DNA from 3 places in the Halobacillus sp. A1-3 genome. Region 3 is predicted to be linked to each of the others. Evidence: predicted binding sites of a transcription regulator. Region 3 holds the regulator's gene; each other region holds the start of a gene.
What was found. The regulator LexA, encoded in region 3, represses DNA repair genes until DNA is damaged. The targets are predictions, from matches to a motif close to CGAACATATGTTCG.

Region 1 (5,249 bases), on a different contig from region 3:
TAGTTGTTGGTACAGACAACGCTGCCGAATGGTACACAGGCTACTTTACGAAATTTGGTGATGGAGGCGTTGATCTTGTCCCTCTCGTTCATTTAACTAAAGGCGAAGTACGTGAAATGGCTGAGTATTTAGGAGTACCTGATGAAGTCGTCCATAAACAGCCAAGTGCTGGGCTTTGGGAAGGACAGACAGATGAAAATGAAATGGGCACAAGCTACGCGATGATTGATAAATATTTGAAAGGGGAAGAAATCCCTGAAGAAGATAAAAAAATCATTAAAGCATTGCATAAAAGATCTGCTCACAAGCGAAAGCTCCCACCTTCTCCACCACAATAAACTGGCGAAAATTAACAGACTAAAACATTCTCCTTGAACCATAGTAATGGTAAAAGGAGAATGTTTTTTATGTGGCGAATTTTGCTGATTATGGTCCTTATGGGGCCTTTAGTGGCTTGTAATAGTGAACAAGAAGCAGCTGACCAGAATAAAGATCAAAAGGAATCAGAGGAAGAATCGTTTTACGAGCCTTTAGAATATTCCTCAGATAAAGCCATAGAACGCAGAGGAAATATCCCTACCGGTAAAGACAGTTACTTTAAGCGCACTGCAGAAGATGAATTTCGTAATTCTAAGTACGGGCAAACGAACCGTTCTCATGATAACGTATTTAACGATGAAGAAGCGATGGCAATTATGGAAAAAGTGAATGAGCTGGAAGAGGTCACGTTGACACAAGCTTATTCAACAGATGATCATGTTTACGTAGCAATAATGGTAAATCCGTACGACCGGCGCGATCAGTCTGTTCCTGAAAAGGTGCAGGCAAAAGTTAAGGAAATTACAGACAAACCTATATCTATTTACACCAATAATAATAATTGGGATCATATGAAAGATGTTAATGCCCGTTTAAAAGCCTCGCAAGCACCTGATGATCTGAAAAAAAGGATCAAAGACTTTTTTAACCAAAATAGATGATGATAAACGAATAAAAGCGCTACGGAATACCTTCCGTGCGCTTTTTTATGTGTAGCCTTAGGCTTTTATGAATGGTTGAAATTATGGTATATTGATATAGGAAAAGATTTGCTTTGGAGAGGAGAATGTCCATGGCTGGTCATTCAAAATGGAGTAATATTAAGCACCGAAAAGGGGCGCAGGATGCAAAACGTGGAAAGCTTTTTATGAAGCTGGCACGGGAAATATTCATGGCGGCCAAAGAAGGTGGAGGGGATCCTGATACGAACCCAACACTTAGATTAGCTATTGATAAAGCAAGATCCAATAATATGCCTAATGACAATGTCGACCGTGCTATAAAGAAAGCGACAGGAGATTTGGAAGGCGTTAACTACGAGGAATACACGTATGAAGGTTATGGTCCCGGTGGTGTTGCTGTAATGGTGAAAGTCTTAACTGATAACAAAAATCGTACAGCTGCTGATGTTCGACATGCTTTTAATAAAAACGATGGGAACCTGGGTGAGAATGGTTGTGTATCTTTCATGTTCAACCGCCAAGGGTACCTTGTCATTGACCGTAATTCCGCGGATATAGATGAAGAGTCACTCATGCTTGAAGCCATTGAAGCAGGCGCGGAAGAAATGGAAACCACAGACGAACAGTTTGAAATCTATACTGAGACTGAAGCTTTTTCAGATGTTAAAGCTGATCTTGAAGAAAGCGGCTATGCATTCAAGACGGCTGAAGTTACAATGATTCCTGAAACTTATACGTTTCTTGAAGAAGAAGGCGTTGAGAAGATGCTTAAGCTAATTGACATGCTTGAGGATAACGATGATGTTCAGGAAGTTTATCATAATCTTGATGCCGACGAAGAAGTACTAGATAGGCTTTCATAAAAAGTGTTCCATGAGTTCTATATACAGAGCTCGTGGGTTATTTTTTTTCAGTCTTTTATTAAGTTGTCAATGACTGACAGAAATACTCCCCTAATACTCATAATATGTTCTGTTTCTGGACACAATAGGAACAGAATTTACTTAATTAGGGGGAGTCTATTATGATACGATGGCTGTTCATCATAGGGATAGTCGTAATCTTTGCAGGTTGGCAGGCAATTCATTTCGAAGAGGAACGACCGCTTACAGCCAGCGATCTCTCTTACCAGCGAGCCGTAGAGGTAAAGAATCAAGATACAGTCTCAACACTCGTAAAGCCTGAACCATTGAAACTAACTGTTATTTTAAAAGAACACTATATGGACGGGGTAATAGAAACCACAAAGAAAGAAGAAACCATCTGGTCTATGGTGGATTTTTGGGCTCAATATGAAGGATGGACAGTTGAAAATCAGCAATTGGATCAAGTCGTCTTTAAACGAGAAGTGAAAGATATCTCTCCCTTGACTAAACAACAAGGATACTTCGGTTTGACTGAGGATGGAGAGCTTGCGGTCTTTCAAGGAGATCCTGAGGATGGTAAAGTGATTGAAGCGTTCAAACCGATTCCAGTTAAACCGCTTGAATCTAGAAGAAAAACGGAGTTGAAAAGCGGGATTAAAATAAAAGATTACGATCATTTTGAACAAGTCCTCAAGCAATATTCTACTCAAGGAGAAGTATAAGAGACAGTCCCTTGTTATGCAGGGGGCTGTTTTGTATGGATTGCTGGCATTTCTGACATAGGCGAACATGTGCTTGTGTGATACAATAAAGAGTGCTAAGCAATAAAGGGTAGAGAGGATTTCAATATTATGATCACATATGTAAAAGGTCAAGTAACAACCATAGATAATGATTCGGTTGTAATAGAAACAGGGGGAATTGGCTACGAAATATTATGCGCCAATCCTTTTCATTTTCAGGAACAAATCAATAAAGAAGTCAAAGTTCATACATACCATTATATAAGAGAAGATCAACAAAATTTATATGGGTTTAAGAAAAAAGAGGACAAGCAGCTTTTCGCTCAGCTGCTCAATGTTTCTGGAATTGGTCCTAAAGGAGCGCTTGCTATTCTTGGAACAGTGAGTGTACCAGAATTTGTCTCAGCCATTGAACAGGAAGATGAAAAATATTTGACCAAGTTTCCAGGGGTAGGGAAAAAGACGGCAAGACAAATGATCTTGGATCTGAAGGGTAAATTAGTGGTCTGGCTTCCAGATGAACAAAATGAGAGTACCATTTTCTATCAGGAAGACTTAACATCAAAAGAAGTAAGAGCCCACATTGATGATGCCATTGAAGCACTTAAAGCTCTTGGCTATACAGACAAGGAAGTCAAACAGGTACGTACTGAATTGCAAAAAGCGAAACGAGGTACCGTAGACGATTATGTGAGACAAGGTCTTCAGTTATTAATGAAATCATGAGGGAAAGGAAGATAATACATGGAGGATCGGATGATCTCTGGGGAAATGCAAGAAACAGATCAAGAGATCGAGTTAAGTTTACGACCAGAAACACTCAAGCAATACATTGGTCAGGATTTAACAAAAAAGAACCTGAGTATTTTCATCGAAGCTGCAAAGATGCGGGAAGAGCCGCTTGATCATGCCCTGTTATATGGACCGCCCGGGCTGGGTAAAACAACGTTGGCTTCCATCATTGCAAATGAGATGGGTGTCCAGTTCCGTACAACAGCGGGGCCGGCGATCGAAAGGGCGGGGGATCTCGCTGCGATTTTATCCTCGCTGGAACCAGGGGATGTATTATTCATAGATGAGATACACCGTTTGCCGAGATCGGTGGAAGAAGTTCTCTATCCAGCGATGGAAGACTTTTGTTTGGATATCGTTGTAGGTACAGGCCCTAGTGCACGGTCAGTACGCCTGGATCTTCCTCCATTTACACTTGTAGGAGCAACGACGAGGGCAGGACTTTTATCCGCTCCGCTGAGAGATCGTTTCGGTGTTCACTGTCGCCTCGACTATTATGATACAAAAGCTTTGTGTTCAATTGTTGAGCGAACAGCTGAGATTTTTAATGAAGAAATTAATGCAAATGCTGCAGTAGAAATAGCGAGAAGATCAAGGGGAACACCAAGGATCGCAAACCGCCTGTTCAAAAGGGTCCGAGATATTGCGCAGGTTAAAGGAGAAAAGGTCATATCAAAAGAAACCGCTCAGGAAGCCTTAGAAATGCTTCAGGTGGATGCGGAAGGCTTAGATTTTATCGATCATAAACTTTTAAAAGGGATCATGGATGGGTTTAGAGGCGGACCGGTGGGACTTGATACAATATCCGCTACGATTGGAGAAGAGCCTCAGACGATTGAAGACGTTTATGAGCCTTTTCTTTTGCAAATCGGATTTATTCAAAGGACGCCACGCGGAAGGGTCGTTACTCCGAAAGCCTATGCTCATTTTAACCGGGAGGTGCCTGGCTCTTGACGGGGTTTGGTAAAATCTTTATTGTAATAGGGATTGTGTTTATCGTAATTGGACTATTGTGGAGTTTTATCGGGAAGTTGCCAGGTGACCTTACCTTTAAGAAAGGTAACGTGACCTTCTACTTTCCAATCATGACTTCGATAATTGTGAGTATTGTTCTCTCATTAATATTTTATTTTATCGGAAAAATACGTTAAGGAAGAATAGGGGATTCATATGGATATTAAGCAGTACGATTTTGATTTGCCTGAAGAATTAATTGCACAGGTCCCCTTGCAAGACCGCTCATCTTCTAGATTGATGGTTTTGGACCGTGCGCAAGAAAGAATTGAACATCACTATTTTTCAGATATCAGTCAATTCATTCAACCTGGTGATTGTTTAGTTTTAAACGATACAAGGGTGTTGCCAGCCCGTCTTTACGGAGCTAAACAAGATTCGGGAGGAAAAGTAGAGGTTCTTCTTCTTCATCAATCAGAAGGGGATGAATGGGAGGTGCTAGTGAAGCCTGCTAAGAAAGTAAAAGTTGGCACGAAAATCAGCTTTGGCAATGGACAGCTAGTCGCAGAATGTACGGAAATTCAAGAACATGGAGGCCGTAAAGTCCGCTTTTCTTATGAAGGAATTTTTCTAGAAGTACTTGAGTCGCTTGGGGAAATGCCTTTGCCTCCATACATTAAAGAGCAATTGCCTGACAGAGAACGGTATCAGACAGTCTATGCAAAAGAAGAAGGTTCAGCAGCAGCCCCTACAGCTGGGCTCCACTTTACGACTGAGTTACTTCAGTCTCTTGAAGAAAAAGGAGTGGAGATTGCTTATTTAACTCTTCACGTAGGCTTAGGGACTTTCCGTCCAGTCAGCGTGGATCAAATTGAAGATCATGACATGCATGC
Region 2 (5,249 bases), on a different contig from region 3:
CATCGCACTTATTGGCGCCTTAGGATTGTTGATTTTTGCGATTACTCAAGGTCCGCCATCGCTTATGACGGAGCAAAATACGCTCTATTATAGTTCAAAAGGTGAAGTCATTGGTGAAGATCACGGTGCTCAAGAGAGGTACTGGATTAACATTGAGGATATGCCGGAAACCATCAAAGAAGCAACGATCGCGATTGAGGATCGTCGTTTTTATAACCATTTCGGCTTCGACTTAAAGCGAATCGCTGGTGCAGCGCTTACCGACCTTAAACAAATGCGGATGGCCGAAGGGGCTAGTACAATTACGCAGCAATATGCCCGGAATCTGTATTTGTCCCATGATAAGACATGGAAACGAAAAATCCAGGAAGCTTTATACGCGCTTCGATTAGAAATCTTTTACAACAAAGAAGAAATTCTCGAAGGCTATTTGAACACAATCTATTATGGTCACGGGGCTTATGGAATTGAGTCAGCAAGCCGCTATTATTTTAATAAGCATGCAGAAGAACTGACACTGACAGAAGCTGCGATGTTGGCTGGCATTCCTAAGGGTCCTAGTTACTATTCACCTTTGGCGAATGAAGAAAACGCCGAATCCAGACAAAAGCAGATATTAGCGGAAATGGAGCGGAACGGATTTATCACTTCGGCAGAAAAAACAGAAGCGGTAGAAGCGAGTCTCGTTTATTCCGATCATAAGGAAACGTCTGAAAAAGAAGTTGCCCCATATTTTCAAGATCAAGTCGTCGCAGAAGCAGCGAATTTATTGGATATCGAATCGGAGCAAGTGATGACAGGCGGCTACCATATTCACACAACCCTGAATGAAGACCACCAGGAGATTTTAGAAGAACAAGTGGCGTCGCAAATGCCAAAAGAAGAAGATGTCCAGTTGGCAGCAGCTGTGATGAACAGCCACAACGGGTCGATCACAGCTCTTGTGGGTGGGCGTGATTATAAGGAGAGTCCTTATAACAGAGCCACCCAAGCAAAAAGACAAGTAGGTTCCACCATTAAACCTTTTCTTTACTACGCTGCATTAAAAGAAGGATACTCTCCGGTCACTATGATTGAGAGTAAACCCACTGACTTTGAAGTAGGAGAAAACGGAAAAGTGTACTCCCCTACGAACTTTAACGATCAATATGCAGACAAGCCAATTACCATGGCTCAAGCACTAGCCGTTTCAGATAATATTTATGCCGTATCTACACACGTCGATATAGGTACTGAAAAATTGGTCCGCACATTGAAGACATTTGGCATTCACAATAACGCGAAACCCGTCCCTTCCCTGGCTCTGGGTGCTACATCCATTTCCCTTTATGATATGGTAAGCGCATACGGGAAGATGTTGAAAGGCTCGGAATCTTTAGAAAGCCATACGATTGAGAAAATTACCGACAGACATGGAAATGTCCTTTATGAATACCAGCCCACTTATAATGAGGAAGACAAGATCGACCCGGACAGGGCTTTCACGATCACCCACATGATGACGGGGATGTTTGATTCTTCACTTGATGGGGACTATGCCTCCGTGACAGGGTCGCCAATCAAAGGCAAGCTCACTCGGATGTATGGCGGAAAATCGGGGACGACCGATTATGATAGCTGGATGATCGGCTTCAGCCCTCAATTCGTATCCGCCGTATGGATCGGTCACGATGAAGGCGGAAGGAAGCTTGAAACTTTCAATGAGAAAAGGTACGCAAAATCCATTTGGGCTGGGACGATGGAATCTATACACGAAACGTTGCCGACAGCGGCCTTCATCCCGACGCCGAACGTTAAAGGCGTATATATCGATCCGGAAACAGGCAATCGTTCTGGTCCGAATTGTCCTAAAGAGCGGCTCGTCTATATGGATAAAAAAGATATTCCTAAAGAAGTTTGCGGAGGCAATGAAGATAAAGATAAAGAAGAAATTGAAAATGAATTCCGAAATGACCCATGGTTTAAAGACGTCGTCGACTGGTTCTTTTAGAATAGTGGCTAGGGAACAGAGCTCTCTACTTAACAAGACAGCTCCACTTTATAACTAAAAAAAGACAAAGAAAACGACCGGTTCCTGCCGGTCGCTTTCTTTGTCCTAGTAATACATGTAAACCCATGTGTTACTTAATATATTATTCCCGTCGCTCGTTCGTCAAGATTACATCCATGTTTTAGCAACATTTTTCTTGAACATTTTGTGAACAAATTTCAAAAGGCTATACAATCGAGAGATCTGCAATGTCGTCTAAGGCTATGTGGACTGTCTCTTTCGTCTTCCAATTCACGCCGGTTACTTTGCGATCGAGCTTATTGATGAATTTCATCTTCAGCAGAATGTTGTCGTAATCAAACCCATTATAAACTCGCACCTTCACCGTCAAATCATCATTTAACGCCCGCTGCATCAGAAAGTCGATTTCGACTGCTTTTTGCTCATCGATGATTCCTTTTTCTACCCGTTCATCCTCCTTCCATAGCTTTTTGACCATTTCTACATGTTCAGGCAACATCAACGAGGTCCATTTGATCGTTCCCCGATCCCTATTGCGACTATCCATAGTAGCTCCACCTTCCAACGCGAACATTTGTTCTTATTTTACCATAAAAGGGCTCAGAGTAAACTGGAATTTTCCGGTGAATATCTTCCAATTCCATGAATCACCCATAAAAAAGCACTCCCTGTAAGGAAGTGCCTGTAGAAAACTATTCAACACCTAGCGCATCTTTTAATTCTTGGTTTGTATTCTTCCAAAGATCTGGTTTGAAATCACGCAAGTACTCTCCCAGGATCTTTTTCGATTTTTCATCCATATGATCGACAACGAAGCGGCCCTTCAAAGATTTATCCATATGATTGACATGTTCAGGCATCAGTTTGTATCCGCGTTTAATTGAACGGTCTACACGGATTTCGCTGCCGGCAACACCGTAGTAGGAAGGCTTTCCTTCTTGATAATCGACCGTTACCCATGCAATCCAATAAAGCAAACCATTAGCTACTTCTTCTCGATTAGGGATGAATTTAATCCTTTTCTCCACTTTACTGCGTGCATGAAGAGCTCCCATATCTACAAACGCTTCACCTTCATTCGGATCGACGATAACAGGCGTCATATTCTCGAGGCTGATCGAACCTACACCATAGCCTCCATGTCCATCGGTCGAATCATCCTTGATGATCGTAAATTGATTTTTCTTTTTATCATTTTGGTCCTGTTTATTTTTAAACTGGTCAAATTCCTTCATTGTCAGAGAATCCTCCTCTTGCCTGGCGGTTTTGTCTCATTTTAACATATTCTATCCAAGCTTTTTTAGCGATACGGCTGGTTTCCACCAATTCTTTATAAAAAGAAGGAAATCCCTCATTTATCTCGAAATATAGATAATGAAAGATCTATCTACGTACTTAAGGGGAAGTGCGGTTGCCTATTTAAATAGGATCTACAAAAAACAAAAGAATTATGACTCTACAAAATAGGCGTAAAATGCCCGGAGCTGATGTTCAGCGCCGGGCATTTTATTGATTGGGTTACTCCTCGATTTACAAAAATGTTTACCCTCCTTGCCTTCTTTCTGAATAGATGGAACACCGCTAACTCTTTTGTTTAATATGATCACTATTCATAAAGACGAAAGCTTCTTTAGATGGATTGCTTGGAGTGTACCTCTCTTTCTCTTTTTTCGTAAACAATCGCTTCCACCAATTAAACCCTTCAATAGGTACCCCTACACGCTTATGCTGAACTTCTTTGATCCCCTGAATAACTAGCTGCATAGCCAGAATCAAGATCATAAAACAGACAAGCGCAGGGATGATAAACCACCAGCGCCCTGTCATGAGTGAATCTTTCGACGAGCCGATAAGACCTGACCATTCATAAGTCGTCGATTGTGGAGGATCAGGCATCATCGGGTCGTAACTCACTTTAGTCCCTCCGAAGAATATATTAAACACACCAAGATGAATGAAAATAAGTAAGGTCTGAATAAATTGCTGTCCGAAAACAACACCCATTCTCGAACTTAAATGAGGCAGCAAATGCTTCCACAGTAAATGTAAAGAACTGCCGCCCAATACTTTAGTGCTGACTACATACTCTTCCTGCATAATCAGCTTCATCTCATTTCCAAATAGAGTAATAATCAGTGGGACCGCAAGCAGTGTTAAAATCACTCCTTGAAAAAGAACTCTTTCTGTTTCAGTTGTTGTGAAACCGCCAGGAGGCATCGTTAACACCGGAGATAAAAGTAACAAAGCGATGATCGTCATCGGCAAATAGTGCATCCCGTCCACGAATTTCTCGACACCTCTTTGTATTTTTTCAGGTAAGAAGAAAGCAAACGGAATGGCAAGCACAAATCCAATAATCATTCTTAAAAAAGCAATAGCCAAGGCAAAGAGGATGGTGTATTTAGCACCTACTATCAATTGATCAAATATACTGTATCCTAACTCATCTGTACCAAGAAAGACGTATTCAGGAGAGTGTGGCGCAGCGCTGACGAGCCGCCCTTCTTCGTTCTTGATATGAAAAAACTTATCGACAAGTGGATCTGCCGTAAGCGTGTAAATCACGCTGACAGCTAACATACCAAAAATCACTAAAAACCCAGCTGAAAATTTCACATTTTTAAAGTGGGCACCTAATTCAGAAAGAATATGCTTGCCCCACTTCCCACCGGGCTTTGCCGCAGATGATCCAATAAAACTATTCATCTTCATCTGCGTCTCTTCTGCTACTTTATTATCTTTGAAAATGAAAGACTCTGTCCCCTGATATAGGAGAAAGAATGGAGTAAACAGCATAAAGAGAATGACGGAAGTGACGATTGGCCTTGGATCTTGCTGGAAAGCTGTCGTAATTCCATTCATATTAAATATGTATTCAATAATCAATAGGCTTGACAACGATCCCCAAAGAATCACCTTAGAATGATAGAAAACACTTTTCACAATATTTCTGAGGACATGGACATTCAGAATAAAGAATTTTTCCATTCCTTTACTCTTAGCCATTTGCACATAAGACGTTGTCATTTCTTCATCTATCAGCATAAGAATAATCTTGTACATCGTGACCATAGGGAGAACGGCGATTGCAATAATAGGCAGGACATAGACTTTTTCCTGTCCAATTGAAGCAAATTGAAAAAAGAGGACATTCGTCTGTTTATATAACCAGACAATGAATAACTGTAAACAAAAAGCCAGCAGCAAGTCAGGGACAGCTTCCAGAACATTTAAAACC
Region 3 (5,249 bases):
ATACTGAGATTTTCTGACAAGAAATGTCTCTCTACGCTTTGTATTATCCTGAATAAGATGATAAATATGCAATGAAACAGGTATTTCTTATCGATATCTGACTGAGGTTTTTTATTCTTATTTTATTATGTGAACATTTCTCACATATGTTGACATATCCCCTGTCTCACGTATAATTAAAGTATCATTCTTATGGGGAGGAGGCACATCGATGAGTGATGAAATTCGTCGTTCTATGCCGTTGTTCCCGATGGGGATTGTTCAATCTTTAACGGATCTTACTGCTCGCCAGATACGATATTATGAACAGCACGAGCTGATTTTTCCTGCGCGATCAGAAGGCAACCGCCGTATATTCTCGTTTAATGATGTCGATCGATTATTAGAAATTAAAGACCTCATTGACCAGGGAGTGAATATGGCGGGTATTAAGAAGGTTCTTAAGCTTAACGAGCAGCCGAAGAACGAAGCGTACGATGAAGAACAGGTTCATGAAGTTCATAATGAACTTTCTGAAAAAGAACTTCGCCGTATGCTCCAACAAGAACTATTCACCGCGGGACGACAAGGGAAATTAGGTATTCGGCAGGGAGAATTATCTAGGTTCTTCCATTAAATTATGTTGAGAGGGGAATATTGAATGGGTTTGACTAAAGAAGAAATCTACAAAAAAATTGATGAAGAAAACGTCCGGTTTATCCGACTGCAATTTACGGATATGCTCGGCACAATTAAAAACGTGGAAATCCCACTAAGCCAGTTAGATAAAGCACTAGAAGGAATGATGATGTTCGATGGATCGTCCATAGAAGGATTCGTGCGAATTGAAGAATCTGATATGTATCTTGTGCCAGACTTAGATACATTTGTCGTTTTCCCTTGGACATCGGAAAAAGGGAAAGTGGCCCGATTCATCTGTGACATTTACAACCCAGACAAGACTCCATTTGAAGGCTGTCCGCGTTATAATCTGAAGCGCAACATCAAAAAAATGGAGAAACTTGGATTTTCCGCCTTTAACATCGGAACAGAACCAGAATTTTTCTTGTTTAAGCTAGATGAAGCAGGCGACCCTACAATGGAATTGAATGATAAAGGCGGGTACTTCGACCTTGCTCCTACAGATCTAGGTGAAAATTGTCGCCGTGATATCGTTCTTGAACTAGAAGAAATGGGTTTTGAAATTGAAGCTTCTCACCACGAAGTAGCTCCAGGACAGCATGAGATTGACTTTAAATACTCCGATGCTGTGAAGCACTGTGATGATATTCAAACATTTAAATTAGTTGTTAAGACAATCGCACGTCAGCATGGATTGCATGCAACCTTTATGCCTAAGCCTCTATTTGGTGTGAATGGATCCGGAATGCACGCAAACATGTCATTATTCAATGAAGGCGGAAATGCTTTCTTCGATGAAAGTGGCAAGGAACAGCTTTCAGATGTAGCGTATCAGTTCACAGCTGGAATTATTAAACATGCGACGAACTTCACAGCAGTAACGAACCCTACAGTGAACTCATTTAAGCGTCTCGTTCCCGGGTATGAAGCCCCTTGTTATGTTGCTTGGTCCGGCCAAAACCGTAGTCCACTTGTACGTGTACCGACTTCTCGTGGTCTGAGCACGCGTATTGAGGTGCGAAGTGTTGACCCGGCAGCGAACCCATATATGGCGATGGCTGTGCTATTAGCTGCAGGACTTGATGGTGTGGAAAATAAACTCGATGCCCCTGCTCCTGTTGACCGCAACATCTATGTGATGGATAAAAAAGAGCGTGAAGCTCACGGTGTTAAAGACCTTCCAGCAACACTTTACGATGCCCTTGTAGAATTGCAGAAGGATCCGATTATGGTTGAAGCCCTCGGTGAGCACCTATTCGAGCATTTTATTGAAGCGAAAGAAATTGAATGGGATATGTTCCGTACGCAAGTCCATCCTTGGGAACGCGAACAATACTTACAAACGTATTAATGGATAGGAAAACCCTCGATTTTAAGGATCGAGGGTTTTTCATTTGCGAAAATTACTACATATTTCTAGTGTACAAAAAGACATCCACTCCATATAATAAATATAAGAACAAGTGTTCGTTTTATGGGAGGGGTGATACCAATGGGTAATTTAATGGTCCGTTCGAAAGAAGAAAATGAAAAAATTGATATTATTTATCTATCCAGCCAGGGGAAGCTTACTCAATGGATGATCCGAGTCATTGCTATTCGTGAGATTTACATTCTTGCCTATTGCTTCAATCGGAAGGAGGTGCGAGCGTTCCACACAGAAAATATTCTCTCTGCTTTTCCGATAACCAATACCAGAGGCGTAGGAGCATGACTTATTCGTTCACTTTATTCAAGTATTAGGGTGAGCCAAGTCTTTAACTTATCACTTAAACGCAAATAAATAAATTATTTTTGCCTGATTGCTTTCCAACTATTGACTCTTCTGGTGTATGTGATATAGTTAGAGTTAATTATTCTTGTTCGTTTACGAATGAAAGCAAAAGTAACTTTTAAGTCACTTTCGTCTTGAATGAATATGCAGAGCAATAATAGTAATACAATGTGGAAAAAGTTCCACGCAGGAGGTAACAACATGTTACAAGGTAATGTTAAATGGTTTAATGCAGAAAAAGGATTTGGATTTATCGAAGTAGAAGGTCAAGACGATGTATTCGTACACTTCTCTGCTATTCAAGGCGAAGGATTTAAAACTTTAGAAGAAAACGAAACTGTTACTTTTGAAATCGTTGAAGGTAACCGTGGACCACAAGCAGCTAACGTTCAAAAATAAGACGTTAAGTGTAAAAAAGAGACTCTCTTAGGAGAGTCTCTTTTTTTGTTTGGTATAATAAAGCCCATATTAATAAAACGAGACGAGCAGCGGCTCGTCTCATTTTTAATGTACAGTACGGTATAAACCAACCACTTTGCCAAGAATAGAAACATCATTAAGAATAATCGGATCCATGGTGGCATTTTCAGGCTGTAGACGAATGTGATTTTTTTCTTTAAAGAACCGCTTTACAGTAGCTTCTTCATCCTCTGTCATAGCAACGACAATATCACCATTCTGGGCTGTCTGCTGCTGTCTCACAACCACCATATCACCATCAAGAATACCGGCCTCAATCATACTTTCTCCTTGAACGATCAAGACAAAAGTATTGTCATCGGATCCAGCCAGCGTATCCGGCAGAGGAACATACTCCTCTATGTTTTCAACAGCCGTAATCGGCGTACCTGCCGTAACCTTACCAATAACCGGAGCATAGGCAGCCTCACTACGAGGAATACTATGATCTTCTTCCAATTCTATCACTTCAATCGCGCGAGGCTTCGTAGGGTCCCTGCGGATGTATCCTTTTTTCTCTAGTCTTGATAGATGTCCATGGACTGTAGAGCTGGATGCTAGACCCACAGACTGACCAATTTCCCGAACAGAGGGAGGATAACCTTTCAATAGTACTTGTTCTTTAATAAAATCTAGTATTTCTTGCTGCCGCTTCGAAAGTTTGCTCATAGATTGCCACCTCGTACATAGGATTATAGTAACCACATTGTACCATGCCTATATTTAAAATACAAACAAGCGTTCGAAAAAACGGTTGACAAGAACCTGTGTTCGTATATAATTAAAATTAACCAAACGCGAACATAAGTTCTTAAGAACGTAGGTTCTCAAAAAATGGAGGGTTTTAAATGTTTAACAAACTATCAAAGCTTGATCTCACGTATCTAGTATTATTCGTAGCGAGTTTAGCGTTTTTATACTTTTCTATGGTCACGACAGGATAGTTTGTAATATCCTTGTTAAAGTAACTTTAGAAGAGGGAGACCAGACATTATGAGAGTCGTTCTATATTGTCGAGTAAGTACAGAAAAGGAAGCTCAGGTATCTTCTTTGAAGAGACAAAGAGCTGAATTGATGCGTATGGCCGAGCATCATGAAATGGAAATTGTAGATTGTATAGAGGAACAGGCAAGCGGCTATGAGATCGAACGGGAAGGTATTTTCCGCTTGCTTGAATACTTTTCCAATCGTAGCGCTGATGCCCTTCTCATTCAGGACGAAACAAGGCTTGGAAGAGGGAATACGAAGATTGCTTTATTCCATCAATTAAATAAACTTAACGTTCGGATTTATTCGTTGTCTCATGAAGGTGAATTGGAAATTTCAGAGTCAGATTCGATGGTTCTCCAAATTGTAGGTATTGTTGAAGAATATCAAAGGAAAATACATAATATGAAAATCCGAAGAGGAATGAAGAAAGCTGTGGAAGATGGATACAACCCAGCTGAGAATCTCTCAAATAAAGACATGGCCTCGGGGAGAGAGAGGATTGAATTTCCTATTGAGGAAGTCATTCGCTTACGCCGTAACAAGTTGACTTTCAAAGACATTGCGTCAACTCTAAGAGGAGTGGGCTACGATGTATCGAAAGCCACCGTTCACCGCAGGTATCAGGAATACGTATCACTTGAAAAACAAAGTCAATCAAGTTACGATAATGTAGACAAGGGTGAATAGCCTCTTGTCTTTTTCTTGTCTTAACGACATTAACCCACATTAAGAAAGCGGGGTATTAACTATGCTATCGAAAGATAAAATCAATCGTATAAATGAACTAGCTAATAAATCAAAAAAAGAAGAGCTTACGAAAGCTGAGAAAGATGAGCAGCAAAAGCTTCGTCAGGAATATTTGAAGAATGCTCGTAAATCATTCAAAAATCAGTTGAAGGGTGTTAAAGTCATTGATCCTTTAGGAAATGATGTAACCCCTAACAAGCTGAAACAAATGCAGCAGAACGAGAAAAAAAATTAAACAAAAGATCCGTACTTAAAAAAGTGCGGATTTTTTGTTTAAGAAATCCGATTAAGGGAAAATTAGGCAAGAATTAAAAGGAATTATTGAAAAAGTTGTGCGATTGCTTGTTTCAAATCAATTTTCATTATAGGATAATACATGGTACATATACCTGAGAAAGGGGAATGAAGATTATGGCAAACAGCCTTGAACAAACTTCTATTAATACAATTCGTACTTTAGCTATTGATGCAGTAGAAAAAGCGAGTTCTGGACACCCGGGTATGCCGATGGGGGCAGCCCCAATGGCTTACACACTTTGGACGAAATTCATGAACCACAACCCAAATAATTCCGAGTGGTTCAACCGTGATCGTTTTGTTCTGTCAGCTGGACACGGTTCAATGCTTCTATACAGCCTTTTACACCTGTCTGGATACA

Region 1: the regulator LexA is predicted to act here: its motif matches at 2,652-2,665, upstream of ruvA (Holliday junction branch migration protein RuvA).
Region 2: the regulator LexA is predicted to act here: its motif matches at 2,579-2,592, upstream of ACRYKC_RS15830 (YolD-like family protein).

What each region holds. Positions count from the first base shown of each region.
Region 1 covers NZ_JBPCEO010000007.1:14,838-20,086, forward strand. Annotated here, with positions in the region: gene nadE (NAD(+) synthase) at 1-338, shown strand, start outside; gene ACRYKC_RS12920 (YhcN/YlaJ family sporulation lipoprotein) at 408-980, shown strand; gene ACRYKC_RS12925 (YebC/PmpR family DNA-binding transcriptional regulator) at 1,112-1,864, shown strand; gene ACRYKC_RS12930 (BofC C-terminal domain-containing protein) at 2,026-2,589, shown strand; gene ruvA (Holliday junction branch migration protein RuvA) at 2,719-3,336, shown strand; gene ruvB (Holliday junction branch migration DNA helicase RuvB) at 3,355-4,356, shown strand; gene ACRYKC_RS12945 (DUF2905 domain-containing protein) at 4,353-4,553, shown strand; gene queA (tRNA preQ1(34) S-adenosylmethionine ribosyltransferase-isomerase QueA) at 4,573-5,249, shown strand, end outside.
Region 2 covers NZ_JBPCEO010000009.1:40,289-45,537, reverse strand. Annotated here, with positions in the region: gene ACRYKC_RS15835 (transglycosylase domain-containing protein) at 1-1,990, shown strand, start outside; gene ACRYKC_RS15830 (YolD-like family protein) at 2,217-2,558, opposite strand; gene ACRYKC_RS15825 (YwhD family protein) at 2,704-3,246, opposite strand; gene ACRYKC_RS15820 (ABC transporter permease subunit) at 3,593-5,249, opposite strand, start outside.
Region 3 covers NZ_JBPCEO010000004.1:176,454-181,702, forward strand. Annotated here, with positions in the region: gene ACRYKC_RS08695 (methionine gamma-lyase family protein) at 1-17, shown strand, start outside; gene ACRYKC_RS08700 (MerR family transcriptional regulator) at 212-616, shown strand; gene glnA (type I glutamate--ammonia ligase) at 641-1,972, shown strand; gene ACRYKC_RS08710 (hypothetical protein) at 2,114-2,335, shown strand; gene ACRYKC_RS08715 (cold-shock protein) at 2,597-2,794, shown strand; gene lexA (transcriptional repressor LexA) at 2,900-3,523, opposite strand; gene ACRYKC_RS08725 (YneB family resolvase-like protein) at 3,848-4,531, shown strand; gene ACRYKC_RS08730 (DUF896 domain-containing protein) at 4,593-4,826, shown strand; gene tkt (transketolase) at 5,003-5,249, shown strand, end outside.